3 regions of the Bacillus cereus group sp. Bce041 genome follow, and region 1 is predicted to be linked to each of the others. Evidence: riboswitches for the same ligand, from Rfam matches in the RefSeq annotation. Region 1 holds a riboswitch; each other region holds the start of a gene.

Region 1 (4,282 bases):
TCCAAATTACATCCATGCGCCTCCAATTCTGTAGCTAATGCTCCGTCAAGAAGCATAATGGAATGTTGGGATAAAATATCATCAATTGGGTTGATTTTGTTCGACATAATCTACGCCCCTCTTTTTTAGATTTTTTGTTAGATAATAACTTCCATAGCAAAACAAAATAAACGGTATGCCGCAATATAAGGCAATTCTCTGTGTTGGATCGAATGCAATTCCAATACACGATGCCAGACAAAGGATAAAAGAAGCAATTGGTACTAATGGATATAGTGGTGTGCGATAAATCAAGTCCTTCTCAGAATTTCCATCTTTCAAAAATTGTCTGCGAAATAGGAACTGCGAAGCACTAATACTCATCCAAACTACAACTACTGCTAGACCGGAAATGGAAACAAGTACGATATAGACAGTATCTGGTGCCACAATACTCGAAAGCAAAGCCAAAGCTCCACCCACCATGCTGAAAATGACGGCGTTGATTGGAACACCTTGCTTCGTCATTTTTCCAAAAATCGGGGATATCATATTCTTATTAGCAAGCGACCAAAGCATTCTAGAAGAGGCATAAAGGCCTGAGTTTGCCGCAGATAAAATGGCTGTTAAGATAACGAAATTCATTATGTCAGCTGAATATGGCACCCCAATTCGTTCTAGAACTGCAACAAAAGGGCTCTCTAATACCCCCGCATCGGAAATAGGCAATAACGCAGATAAAACAACAATCGTTCCTACAAAAAAGATGATCAATCTCCACAGAGTAGTTCGAATTGCCTTCGGTATCATTTTTTCCGGGTTCGCTGTTTCTCCAGCTGCAACACCTATTAATTCTGTTCCCGAAAAAGCAAAATTAACCGCAAGCATGGTCATCATAATGGCCGTAGCACCATGGGGAAATAAACCTCCACTTGTAAAATTAGAAAAGAATGGTGCAGCTTTTGAATGAGTCATCGGAAGAAACCCTAGCATTGCCGCTACTCCTAAAACAATAAAAATCGCAATAGCTATAACCTTTATCGTTGAAAACCAAAATTCGGATTCGGCAAAAAATTTAACAGTCAGGACATTTAATACAAAGATCAAAATGGCAAAAAGAGCACTCCATACCCAAACATTAATCGATGGAAACCATCGCTTCATAAGTAATCCTGCGGCTGTAAATTCAGAACCTAAAGCAACAGTCCAAGTTAACCAATACAACCAGGCTACTGTATACCCTGTACCCGGTCCAATGTATTTAACTGCATAACTATGAAATGCGCCAGTTTCAGGCATATGTACGGAAAGCTCTCCTAAACATAGCATAACTAGATAAACCACTAGCGCACCAACCAAATAGGATAGAATTGTTCCAAATGGGCCAGCTTGTTGAATAGTGTAACCCGAACTTAAGAATAAGCCCGTTCCAATCACCCCACCAAGTGATAGCATGACTAAATGACGTGCTTGCATTTTCCTTTGAAATTCTTGCCCATTTTTGTTCTCCATTTCTACTCTCCTTTAGTTATTACCCAGAAAAAACAAAAAACGCACTCTAAAAAAGAGGGCGCTACTGACAAATAAAAACGGAAGCTCTCATCTATCAGGATTATCACCCGCTGGAATTAGCACAGTGTCTACTTAAGCAGACCTGTTGCTGAGGTTTCATAAGGCCAGTCCCTCCACCTCTCTGGATAAGAAATATTTTTTTATAACCTTATCAATCCATTCAATAACTGTCAAGACAATTCTGTTTTTTAAAAAAATTATCTATTATAGAAATACAAAAAAAGGAGTATTACTATAACTGCAATCCACTCCTCCTTAGGTATTATTTAAAAATCGAACATACAAAACGTCATTTATTTATGATGCGGTTCACTAGCACTTCCTCAAAATTTGATGCACTTCACACAAATTAACCAGATCCGTAAAATCAGGAACTGGTTAATTTGTGTTTAAATAATATTTTCTATAATCTTTATATAAAAATTATAAAATTTATCATATACTTGAAACAATACATATAGAGTTACCTACCAAATCGTATCCTCCAAAGTAATTAGGTATTATAAAGTGGTCTCCTTTTTTAAAGAAATAGTGCTCACCTTCTTTAATTAACTCACCTTCTCCCTGTATTACACTAACAAGAAGGAAGGCTTTTTGTTGTTCCAAACTAGCTGATCCATCTAACTCCCATTTTTCCACTGAAAAATACGGACATTTAATAAAATTAGTTATACTCAAATCATCTACTTTTTCATTTTTAAATGTTAACTGATTCGAAATACATGGAGTTTCTATTACATCAATACTGCTTTCAAGATGAAGATCACGTAAATTACCTTCTGAATCTCTTCTATCATAATCATACAATCTATAGGTTGTATCAGAGTTTTGCTGCGTTTCTAATATCAAAATCCCTTTACCAATTGCATGAACAGTTCCACTCGGCACATAGAAGAAATCTCCAGGTTTCACCTTCACGCGATGCAACAGTTGGTTCCACTCTTTCTTTTCAATCATAGCCATGAATTCTTCTTTTGTTTTCGCATGATGTCCATAAATAATTTCCGCGTCTTTTATGGAATCGATTACATACCAGCATTCTGTTTTTCCTAGTTCTCCATTTTCATATACGCTGGCATACTCATCGTTGGGATGAACTTGAACAGATAAATCTTGATTGGCATCCAAAATTTTTGTAAGAAGAGGGAAACGCTCCCCCTCCATATTTCCAAATAAATCTCGATGGTTATCCCACAATTCACCCAAAGATAGCCCTTTATACTTTCCGTTCTTAACAATACTTTGTCCATGTTGATGTGCAGCAAAAGCCCAACACTCTCCAGTTTGATTTGATGGAATCTCATATCCAAAAGAAGTTAAATGTGTTCCACCCCAAATTCTTTCTTTAAAAACAGGTGCAAAAAATAATGGTTCAGTCATGATTTAAATCCCCCATTCTATGCTATTTCATCTAGTAGTTTGTATGCTTCTGCTTTTGTTTGAACAGATAATAACCGCTCTCTAAAACTGTCATCCATAAGTTTTCGAGAAAGCATTTGAAGGATTTTTAAATGTTCATTCCCTTCATTTCCTTTTGGTACCGCAATCATAAATATTAACTTCGCTTCCGTTCCATCAAGGCTTTTCCAATCTATGCCCGATTGTTTAATTCCAAATACCACACTCGGTTTCCTTACGGCAGCTGATTTCCCATGTGGAATCGCAATGTTTATGCCAATACCTGTAGTACTTTCTTGCTCACGGTTCATAATAGCCTGTTTAAATTCTGTCACTGAATGTAATGCACCTACATGCTTTAATTTTTGAATCATTTCATCAATGATGTCATCTCTTGTTTCCCCTTTTAAGTCCGTTTCAATTAATTCTAAACTTGTAATATCTGTTAATTTTTTTATCTCTACCTTATCTACTTGTTCGCCTCTTGCTTGAGTTTCTTGTTCCAGTTGTTGCACTTCTATTGTTGCTGAAACTTCTTTTATTTGTTCATTTTCTTGTTTCTCTAACTTTGAAACGTCTTTTTTCAATACATTTACTACAACAGCTGTCACAATAGAGCCTACAATTACAGCCACAAAAAACATAAATACATTATCTACTGCCCCTAACACTGCAACAATTGGACCACCATGTGCTACTCTGTCTCCTACATGACCGATCATCGCAATTACAGCACCCGTCATCGAACCTGCCATTATACTTGGAATAACCCGAAGTGGATCTTGTGCTGCAAAGGGAATCGCACCTTCCGTAATACCAAATAGCCCCATTGTAAATGATGCTTTACCCATTTCTCTCTCTGAATCTTGGAATTTCCCCTTACCTATGAAGGTAGCAAGTCCCATCCCGATTGGTGGAATACAAATTGCTGCAGCAATTGGACCCATAATTTCATAGTTTCCTTCTCCAATCATTGCTGAACCAAATAAGAATGCTACTTTATTGACCGGACCACCCATATCAAATGAAATCATTGCCCCTAAAATTAATGCTAAGAGAATTGAACTTGACCCTTGCATACCTGCTAACCAAGCTGTTAATGATACGAAAACTTGTGCGACAGGGGCACCAATAATAAATACAAATGCTAAACCTACAATTAGGGAAGTAAATACCGGAATAATAATAATCGGCATAATTGGTTGAATCGCTTTTGGAACTTTTAATTTTTTGATTCCTAACGCTATATAACCAGCTAAGAAACCAGCGATAATTCCACCGAGAAAACCAGCACCACTTTCACTTCCATAAAAGCTTCCTGTTGCCGCAATAT
Region 2 (4,282 bases), on a different contig from region 1:
AGTGTGGCACATGTCAAAAGGCAAAGAAATGGTTTGAGGCAAACGATGTAGCATATGAGATGATTCATATTGTTGAAAATCCACCATCAAAAGAAGATTTACGTAATTTACATGAAAAAAGTGAATTACCATTAAAAAAATTCTTTAATACAAGTGGAATGCGTTACCGTGAACTTGGTCTAAAAGATAAGTTGAAAGATGCAAGCGAAGACGAAATGTATGAGCTTTTAGCATCTGATGGCATGTTGATTAAACGTCCAATTGTAACAGATGGAACGAATGTAACACTTGGTTTTAACGAAGAGCAGTTTGAAAGTGTGTGGAAAAAGTACCAATAAGGTATTTTTACATAATTAATACATTCACTGGAGGTACAGTCATGAGCATTCCAAATAATTTACGTTACTCTGAAGAACACGAATGGGTAAAAACTGAAGGTAATGAAGTTGTTATCGGTATCACTCACTTTGCACAAGGTGAGCTAGGCGATATCGTATTCGTTGAACTTCCTGAAGTAGGTGCAACAATCGAAGCTAACGAGCCATTCGGAAGCGTAGAATCTGTTAAAACAGTTTCTGAGTTATACGCACCTGTAAGCGGTAAAGTTGTAGCAGTAAACGAAGAATTAAGTGACCAACCAGAACTTGTTAACGAATCTCCATACGAGGGTGCATGGATGGTTAAAGTTGAACTTTCTGATGCAAGCCAAGTTGAGAAGTTATTAACTGCAGAAAAATATGCAGAAATGACAAACCAAGACTAATTATAGTCGACTAAAGGACAGCCTTTGTGCTGTCCTTTTTTATTTTTTGTGAAATAATGAAATTCAAGTTATATGTAAATAAATAAGCTATTATGAGAAAAACTGTTTTTTGGTAAGGTTTCATAAGTCTTCACAATCTAAACGAGCCGCTTGCGCTTTTCTTTTGCAAAAATAAACAGGAAACAACATGAAAATAACGAATATACTATATACTAAGTTCAAGGTTGTATAGTATATGGTGATCGGGTGATGACATATGATTTATGTAGAAAAAGTCATTATTGTAGAAGGTACATCAGATAGAAGAAAGATTGAATCTATTATTCGTGAACCGGTGGAAATTGTTTGTACAAATGGTACAATTGGTTTGTCGAAAATGGATGAGCTCGTTGATCAGTTTTTTGATAAGGAAGTGTATGTGCTAGTGGATGCTGATGATGCTGGAGAAAAGTTAAGGAAACAATTTCGAAAAGAATTCCCGCAAGCCGAGCATATCTATATTGATCGCTCGTACCGAGAAGTGGCAACTGCGCCATCTACACACTTAGCAAATGTATTATGGGGAGCCGACATTGACGTTTATACAGAATATTTACGGTAAGGAATGATAGAAGTGATTGATTGGACAGGAGCCGAAGCTACAGCCCTAATAGAGAACGAAGAAAAAACAGTATTATATGTATATACTCCAATGTGTGGAACATGCCAATTAGCAAAAAAGATGTTAACAGTCGTTGAGATGACAATTGAAGGCCTCAAAATTGGGATGTTAGATTTAAATTATGCTCCGCATTTAGCGAAAGAGTATGGGATTGAAAGTGTACCTTGTTTACTTGTTTTTGAAAATGGGACACTGATGAAGAAGATATACGCATTTCATTCGGTTGAATATTTATATACGGAATTAAAGTAGGCGGCAAAATTTTTGCCGCCTCGACATATTTCTTGGGAAATATGTCGAGATGCAGGGTGGATACAGTATTTGTCGAGCGAAAATAACAGGATTGCTCTTTAGTGAGAGGGAATGGTATGTAATAGAAAGTGATATGAAGGATGTGATTTAGGGTGAGATTATATTCTTTGCTTCAATCATTTGTAAATTACGCTAATGCTCAATATCATTTAGAACCGCTTTTAAGACAAGAAGAAAAAACTGTTAATTTTCGTTTTGGAGATGAAAGTTGTTCGTTACAAATTTCAAGAGATTATATAGAGCTGGTACATGAAGAAAGAGGAACGGAACAAATCATTTGCTTAGATGAAAAGGATATAGAACAATTGGTGAATGGAAATGTACGATTGCAAATGCTAATGAATGATGGACGTGTACAATATTCGGGAACGTACCGAACGATGTTATTAGTGGAATCGATGTTTCATATATGTAAACCGATGTCAGTAGGTGCTTAAAATTCTGAAGTTTCATTTTTTGCGAAAATTTCTGTTGACATGGTGAGTGTATATTGATACAATTCAAGTCATAAAATATAGACAATTTCATAAATTTCAAATCAGACGAAAATTGAATCTGATTTCTCTTATCAAGAGAGGTGGAGGGACTGTGCCCTGTGAAGCCCGGCAACCGTCAACTTATGTTGAAATGGTGCCAATTCCTGCAAAGCAAATGCTTTGAGAGATGAGAGAGAGGGATAATGTTGTTATATACGCATAAAAACCTTTCTGCTTCTCTAAAGCAGAAAGGTTTTTTTATTGTTTGAATGTGGAGGACATTCAAATAATAAAAGTAATGATAACAGTGGACTACACGCATTAAAAATAAAAAATTGCGGAGTCGACCTAAAATCTTTATGAAATCTAGCTCCAGCGGCTAGAACAGTCGGTCGTTTCATCCCTTCCTATGAGGCAAAAAGCGCCTCTACGTCAGGGATTCAAACGCCCTCTTGTTCTAAACGAGCCGCTTGCGCTTTTTATTTAAAAAAGGGGTGATACACCATGATTCTATTAGAGAATGTAAAGAAAATATATAAAGCAAAAAGCGGTGATGTCACTGCTGTAGATAATGCCAATTTAAAAATAGATAAAGGTGAAATATTTGGTGTTATCGGATATAGTGGCGCTGGAAAAAGTTCTTTAATTAGATTGTTCAATCAGTTGGAGAAACCAACTTCTGGCCAAATTACAATTGCAAATCGTGTCATTTCAGCAATTACAGGAAGTGAACTTCGTAAGGCAAGGCAAGAAATCGGAATGATTTTTCAGCACTTCAACTTACTTTGGTCACGAACTGTACGTGAAAATATAGAGTTTCCACTTGAAATTGCAGGTGTTGATAAAGCGAAGAGAAGAAAACGTGTTGATGAATTAATTCATCTTGTTGGATTAGAAGGAAGAGGAGACGCGTACCCATCTCAGCTGAGCGGGGGACAAAAGCAACGCGTTGGGATTGCAAGAGCATTAGCTAACAATCCACAAGTGCTTTTATGTGACGAAGCAACGTCAGCTCTTGATCCGGAAACGACAGATCAAATTTTGGATTTACTATTAGACATTAATAAGCGCCTTGGTTTAACAATTGTACTCATTACACATGAGATGCACGTAATTCGAAAGATTTGTAATCGTGTTGCGGTAATGGAGAAAGGAAAGATTGTAGAAACAGGTCCAGTACTTGATGTATTCCGTAATCCGAAGCAAGATATTACGAAACGATTTGTACAGCAGTTAACGGATTCTGAAGATACAAATGAAACGATTGAAAGTTTAATTGAAAAATATCCAGATGGAAAAGTAATTCGTTTGCAGTTTATCGGTGAGGCTGTAGAAAGACCAGTGCTTCAACGATTGATGCAACGCAGTGATATAGAAGTTAGCATTTTGCAAGGAAATATCGCACAAACGAATAACGGTTCTTACGGTAGTTTAGTTGTTCATTTAAATGGTGAGGAAACAGCGATCCAGCAAGCAATAGAAGGAATTCATCAAGATCAAGTAGAGCTGGAGGTGATTGCACATGGATAAGTTACTCACAAATGTTGATTGGAATCAAATGTTAGAAGCAACTGGTGAAACGTTATATATGACGGCAATCGCAGCTCTTGCGACATTTGTTTTAGGACTCATTTTAGGATTGTTACTCTTCATGACAGCAAAAGATAATTTATGGGAAAACAAATCAATTAATACGGTGATTGGAGCATTCGTAAATATATTCCGTTCTATACCATTCATCATTTTAATTATTTTATTAATCCCATTCACAAAGATTCTTCTTGGAACAATTCTTGGAGCAAGTGCAGCTTTGCCGGCTTTAATTATTGGAGCAGCACCATTCTACGCGAGAATGGTTGAAATCGCACTTCGCGAAATTGATAAAGGTGTAATTGAAGCTTCAAAAGCAATGGGAGCAAAAACAAGCACAATTATTTTGAAAGTGTTAATTCCAGAATCGTTACCAGCATTAGTATCTGGTATTACGGTTACGACAATTGCTTTAGTAGGCTATACAGCAATGGCAGGAGTTGTTGGTGCTGGTGGCCTTGGAACACTTGCTTACTTAGA
Region 3 (4,282 bases), on a different contig from region 1:
CCAAGTTTTTCGTAAATATAAAACGAATGCAACGTATTTTCAAGTAGGGTGCGGGATTTATGCGGGCTTGTCCAGTTTACTTTTAGATCAATTTGAACAAGGTGCTTATTACGTTGAGGAGTTGTTATTAAATACAGAAAGTAAGTACGGTGAGTATTTAAATTTATATATGAAGGATTTTGTAATAGGGCATAATAATTTTACGGATGGATTGTTACATGACAGGGTAAGATGGATGTAAGTTGTTACCAAAAGGAAGGAGAGATCTCCTTCCTTTCATTATTATAAGGTTAAATATTGCCCTGAAAGCAATTTCATACTTATACTTTAAGGAGATAACAATGAAAGTTTTTTGTATCGATCAAGGGGAGTTTTTATATGAATAAATACAAGAGCTTGATTTATGAAGAAAGAAGAGCCTTAAAGGTATTTATATTATTATTTTATATTATATTCTTTTTATATGACGCTATATATTATTTTGTATATCCTGCTATGAATATTAGTGGAACAGCGGTAGGTTGGCCAGAAGGTAGTCTTGGGATAGGTGTGCCTATATTTGTAATAGCATTATTTCCTATTTCTATATATCTTCAAAAAAGAGGGTATGTATATTCTGTAAAATATTTATTTTTATTTGGGTACATGTTTATCAATCTTGTGAATAATTTAATGATTTATTTGCGAACGGATAGACCTTTTGAACATGGTAGTATGGTAGAAATGTTATTAATTTTATTTGCCCCAGTTTTCGTGAATAGAAAATACTTTTATTTAGTGTCCTTTAGTGTAATTGGAAAGTACGTATTTTTCACATTGCTATTACAAGATTTAAAAGTGGTAATTCCACTTGTTTTATGTATATTCTATTTCATTATTTCACATTCTTTATTAAAACGATTTCAATCTTATGTAAGAACAGTGGTTGAAATGATGAACAATATGAAAGAGACGGAAAATTTAGCTGTGATTGGGACTATGTCTACAACAATTGCCCATGAAATTCGAAATCCGCTAACAGCGTTAAAAGGGTTTACGCAAATGCAAAAAGAAAGAAATCCAACTGATACGATGAGCTACGACATTATGCTACAAGAAATTGAAAGAGTCAATGGATTTGTTAGTGAATTGATGTTGTTAGGAAAACCAAAGCCAACAAATTATGAAAGGTGTAATATACGAGACATCCTTCTATATGTTGTGCATCTAATGGAAAGTTATGCAACGCAATATAGAGTTAAATGTCATTTACAAGTAGATGGGAATTTACCGGCTATAAACGGTGATGATAAGCAATTAAAACAAGTGTTATTAAATATCATTAAAAATGGAATAGAATCAATGCCAGAGGGTGGGGAAATTCATATCCGTGTATATCAAAAAACGCAAGGACATTTGTGTATTTCTGTTGAAGACCAAGGATTTGGTATAGAGAATGAGAAGTTAGAAAAAATCGGCAAGGCGTTTTACACAACAAAGGAGACTGGTACAGGACTTGGATTAATGATTACATATAAAATTATTAAGGAACATCAAGGGAGTATCACGATCCAAAGTAGTGTAGGAGTAGGAACGAAAGTAGAAATTTTTTTGCCGACCTTTTAATGTATTGGGAGAAAAGATTTTTCAGAAAAGTGTTCTTGTTGTGTAAATATAAACATTTTATAAAATGTTTCAAGAAGGGTTTTTTTTATAAAATACTTCGTTTATAATGGAGGAAAATATCGACATGAGATTGATTGCTCATGTAGCGGTTCAGTAGTGTTATGAAAAGATAAGAAGGGGTGCACACGCATCCTTTTTTCTATGCAGATATTATGAAAGAGGTGGTATGATGGAATTAACATTAAATTCGACTGTATGTTTACACACGATTCAATTTCGAAAAGAGCAAAAGAATTATATTGTAAAAGATACAATTACAGGAGAAAAATATGAAATGCCGCCACTTTGGATTGATGCATTGGCAATGATGCGTGACGGTTTTTTATTGGGGGAAATTGAGGATAAATTAAAAGAAGAGTATCCATCCGAAGAAGTGAATATGTTAGCATTCACGAGGCAACTGTTAGAACTAGAACTTGTTGAAATGGTAGATGGAGAAGAGATAGCTTGCACAAAGAAGAAAGAGATAGATTGTTTAGCTTGGGTGCGTCCTCGTGTGGAACAATTCTTTCTTAATTTAAATAGAAAATATAGAAGCAAAGACCAGTAGTGGCCTTTGCTTTTTTTATAGGCTGTGTTTAAAAAATAACAGCAAATGCTCTTGCGAAAGCACCGTCACTATTTTTAATTTTTAAAGGTGCTGCTGAGAAAAAGAAACGTTTTGCTTCGATAGCATCTAGATTTGTTAAGTTTTCAATTAAGTAAATATCATTCCCTAGTAATATGTGATGAATCGGTGATGTTTCTGTTGTGACTTCATCAGGAGAAATGAAATCTAAACCGATAGATTTTACTTTTAATCGCACTAGTTCTTTAGCTAATTCTTCAGAAAGATAAAATGCTTCCTTCTCATAAGCTTCTGTATTCCATTTTGTGGATAGATTAGAATGAAAAATAACAATATCACCTTCTTTTATGTCAGTATTATGCAATACTGTCTTAGGTAATTTTCGCTCTTGAATATGTGTTACATCTATAAGAACAGCTTCACCTACAAATTGATCCAGCGGTAATTGATCGATGGTCGTTGCGCCTGAAATAAAATGCGCAGGAGCATCACAATGCGTGCCAACATGAACGACAGAATGAAAATCTGTAACTTGATATCCTGATTCTTCAACACTTGTAACAGCTTCTAGTTGTATTTTAGGTGTTCCAGGAAATTGAGACATATTATTTTCAAATGTTTGTGATAAATCAATTACTTTCATTTTACATACCTCCAATATATGTTTTTCAAATAATAAAAAGCTCATCCTTCAGTATCAAGAAAGATGAGCTTTACATGCTAGTTGAGTTTTATCTTCCAAAATGCATTGCATTTTGCAGGAATTAGCACCTATTCAGTTTGTATAAACTGAGGTTGCTGGGCTTCAAAGGGCCGGTCCCTCTGCCTCTCTTGATAAAGAAGTATTCAGTTTTTAAAATCGGAATTTTCCGATATTTAAATTGTAATTCATTTCCTTTTTGCGTGCAATACAAAATAGGTATTCACCCAAATAAAGCTGCTCGCATATTGTAGCTTATGTAAATAGAATGCTGCGAAGGAGTGAGTGCAGTGACAGGAAATGTATTAAATTATTATGCTGGTGGTAATACAGCTAGGGGATTTCACAATTTATACGAAGAGAATTTAAAAGGATTAGACAGATTATTTATCTTAAAGGGTGGCCCAGGAACGGGAAAATCTTCTTTAATAAAGGCAATAGGTCGTGAATGGATTGAAAAAGGATATGATATTGAATTTTTACATTGTTCTTCTGATAATAAATCGGTTGATGGTGTAATTATCCCACAATTAAAAGTAGGAATTGTTGATGGGACATCGCCGCATGTTATTGAGCCAAAAATGCCAGGAGTTGTTGAAGAGTATATAAATTTAGGAATTGCTTGGGACTCAGATAAACTAAGAAAGCAGAAGTTAGAAATTGAAAGATTTGTTTCAGAAGCAAGCAAAGCTTTTCAGTCTGCTTACGCACGTTTTAAAGAGGCATTGGTTATACATGATGAGTGGGAGAAGATATATATTGATAATATAGATTTTAATAAAGCAAATGAACTAACCAATCAGCTAATCCAGAAATTATTTGCAGATAAAAGCGGGAGACAATCGCTTGTAAAACATCGTTTTTTAGGAGCTGCTACACCGAAAGGAGCAGTTGATTTTGTTCCTAATTTAACAGAAGGGTTACCACATCGTTATTTTATAAAAGGGCGCCCAGGCTCTGGAAAATCAACGATGCTCAAAAAGTTAGCTAAGGCAGCTGAAGAAAAAGGGTTTGAAGTTGAAGTATATCATTGCGGATTTGACCCGAATAGTCTTGATATGGTTATCGTAAGAGAATTAGGTTTTGCAATTTTTGATAGCACCGCACCACATGAATATTTTCCAAGTCGCGAGGGTGATGAAATTATTGATATGTATGCCCTTATTGTTACGCCAGGGACGGATGAGAAATATGCGAAGGAAATTCGTGATGTTTCCATTCAATATAAAGCAAAAATGAATGAGGCGATGTCTTTCTTAGCGAAAGCAAAATCGATTCGTGATAAATTAGAACGAATTTATATTGCTGCTATGGATTTTTCAATAGTAGATGCATATAAAGAGGAGATT

The links. Region 1 has a riboswitch for S-adenosylmethionine ahead of mmuP (S-methylmethionine permease). Riboswitches for the same ligand answer to the same signal wherever they lie in the genome.
Positions count from the first base shown of each region.
Region 2: another riboswitch for S-adenosylmethionine. It lies ahead of ACUN13_RS20515 (methionine ABC transporter ATP-binding protein); the one in region 1 lies ahead of mmuP (S-methylmethionine permease).
Region 3: another riboswitch for S-adenosylmethionine. It lies ahead of ACUN13_RS21640 (cyclase family protein); the one in region 1 lies ahead of mmuP (S-methylmethionine permease).

Region 1 covers NZ_JBQXON010000026.1:6,722-11,003, reverse strand. Annotated here, with positions in the region: gene mmuM (homocysteine S-methyltransferase) at 1-107, opposite strand, end outside; gene mmuP (S-methylmethionine permease) at 82-1,491, opposite strand; SAM riboswitch class I at 1,576-1,683, opposite strand; gene manA (mannose-6-phosphate isomerase, class I) at 1,987-2,931, opposite strand; gene ACUN13_RS30515 (PTS fructose transporter subunit IIABC) at 2,949-4,282, opposite strand, start outside.
Region 2 covers NZ_JBQXON010000006.1:243,270-247,551, forward strand. Annotated here, with positions in the region: gene ACUN13_RS20490 (arsenate reductase family protein) at 1-338, shown strand, start outside; gene gcvH (glycine cleavage system protein GcvH) at 380-763, shown strand; gene ACUN13_RS20500 (toprim domain-containing protein) at 1,020-1,364, shown strand; gene ACUN13_RS20505 (thioredoxin family protein) at 1,368-1,676, shown strand; gene ACUN13_RS20510 (hypothetical protein) at 1,829-2,173, shown strand; SAM riboswitch class I at 2,299-2,406, shown strand; gene ACUN13_RS20515 (methionine ABC transporter ATP-binding protein) at 2,717-3,742, shown strand; gene ACUN13_RS20520 (methionine ABC transporter permease) at 3,735-4,282, shown strand, end outside.
Region 3 covers NZ_JBQXON010000007.1:134,478-138,759, reverse strand. Annotated here, with positions in the region: gene ACUN13_RS21655 (hypothetical protein) at 1-241, shown strand, start outside; gene ACUN13_RS21650 (ATP-binding protein) at 379-1,605, shown strand; gene ACUN13_RS21645 (hypothetical protein) at 1,835-2,215, shown strand; gene ACUN13_RS21640 (cyclase family protein) at 2,244-2,876, opposite strand; SAM riboswitch class I at 2,962-3,074, opposite strand; gene ACUN13_RS21635 (PRK06851 family protein) at 3,224-4,282, shown strand, end outside.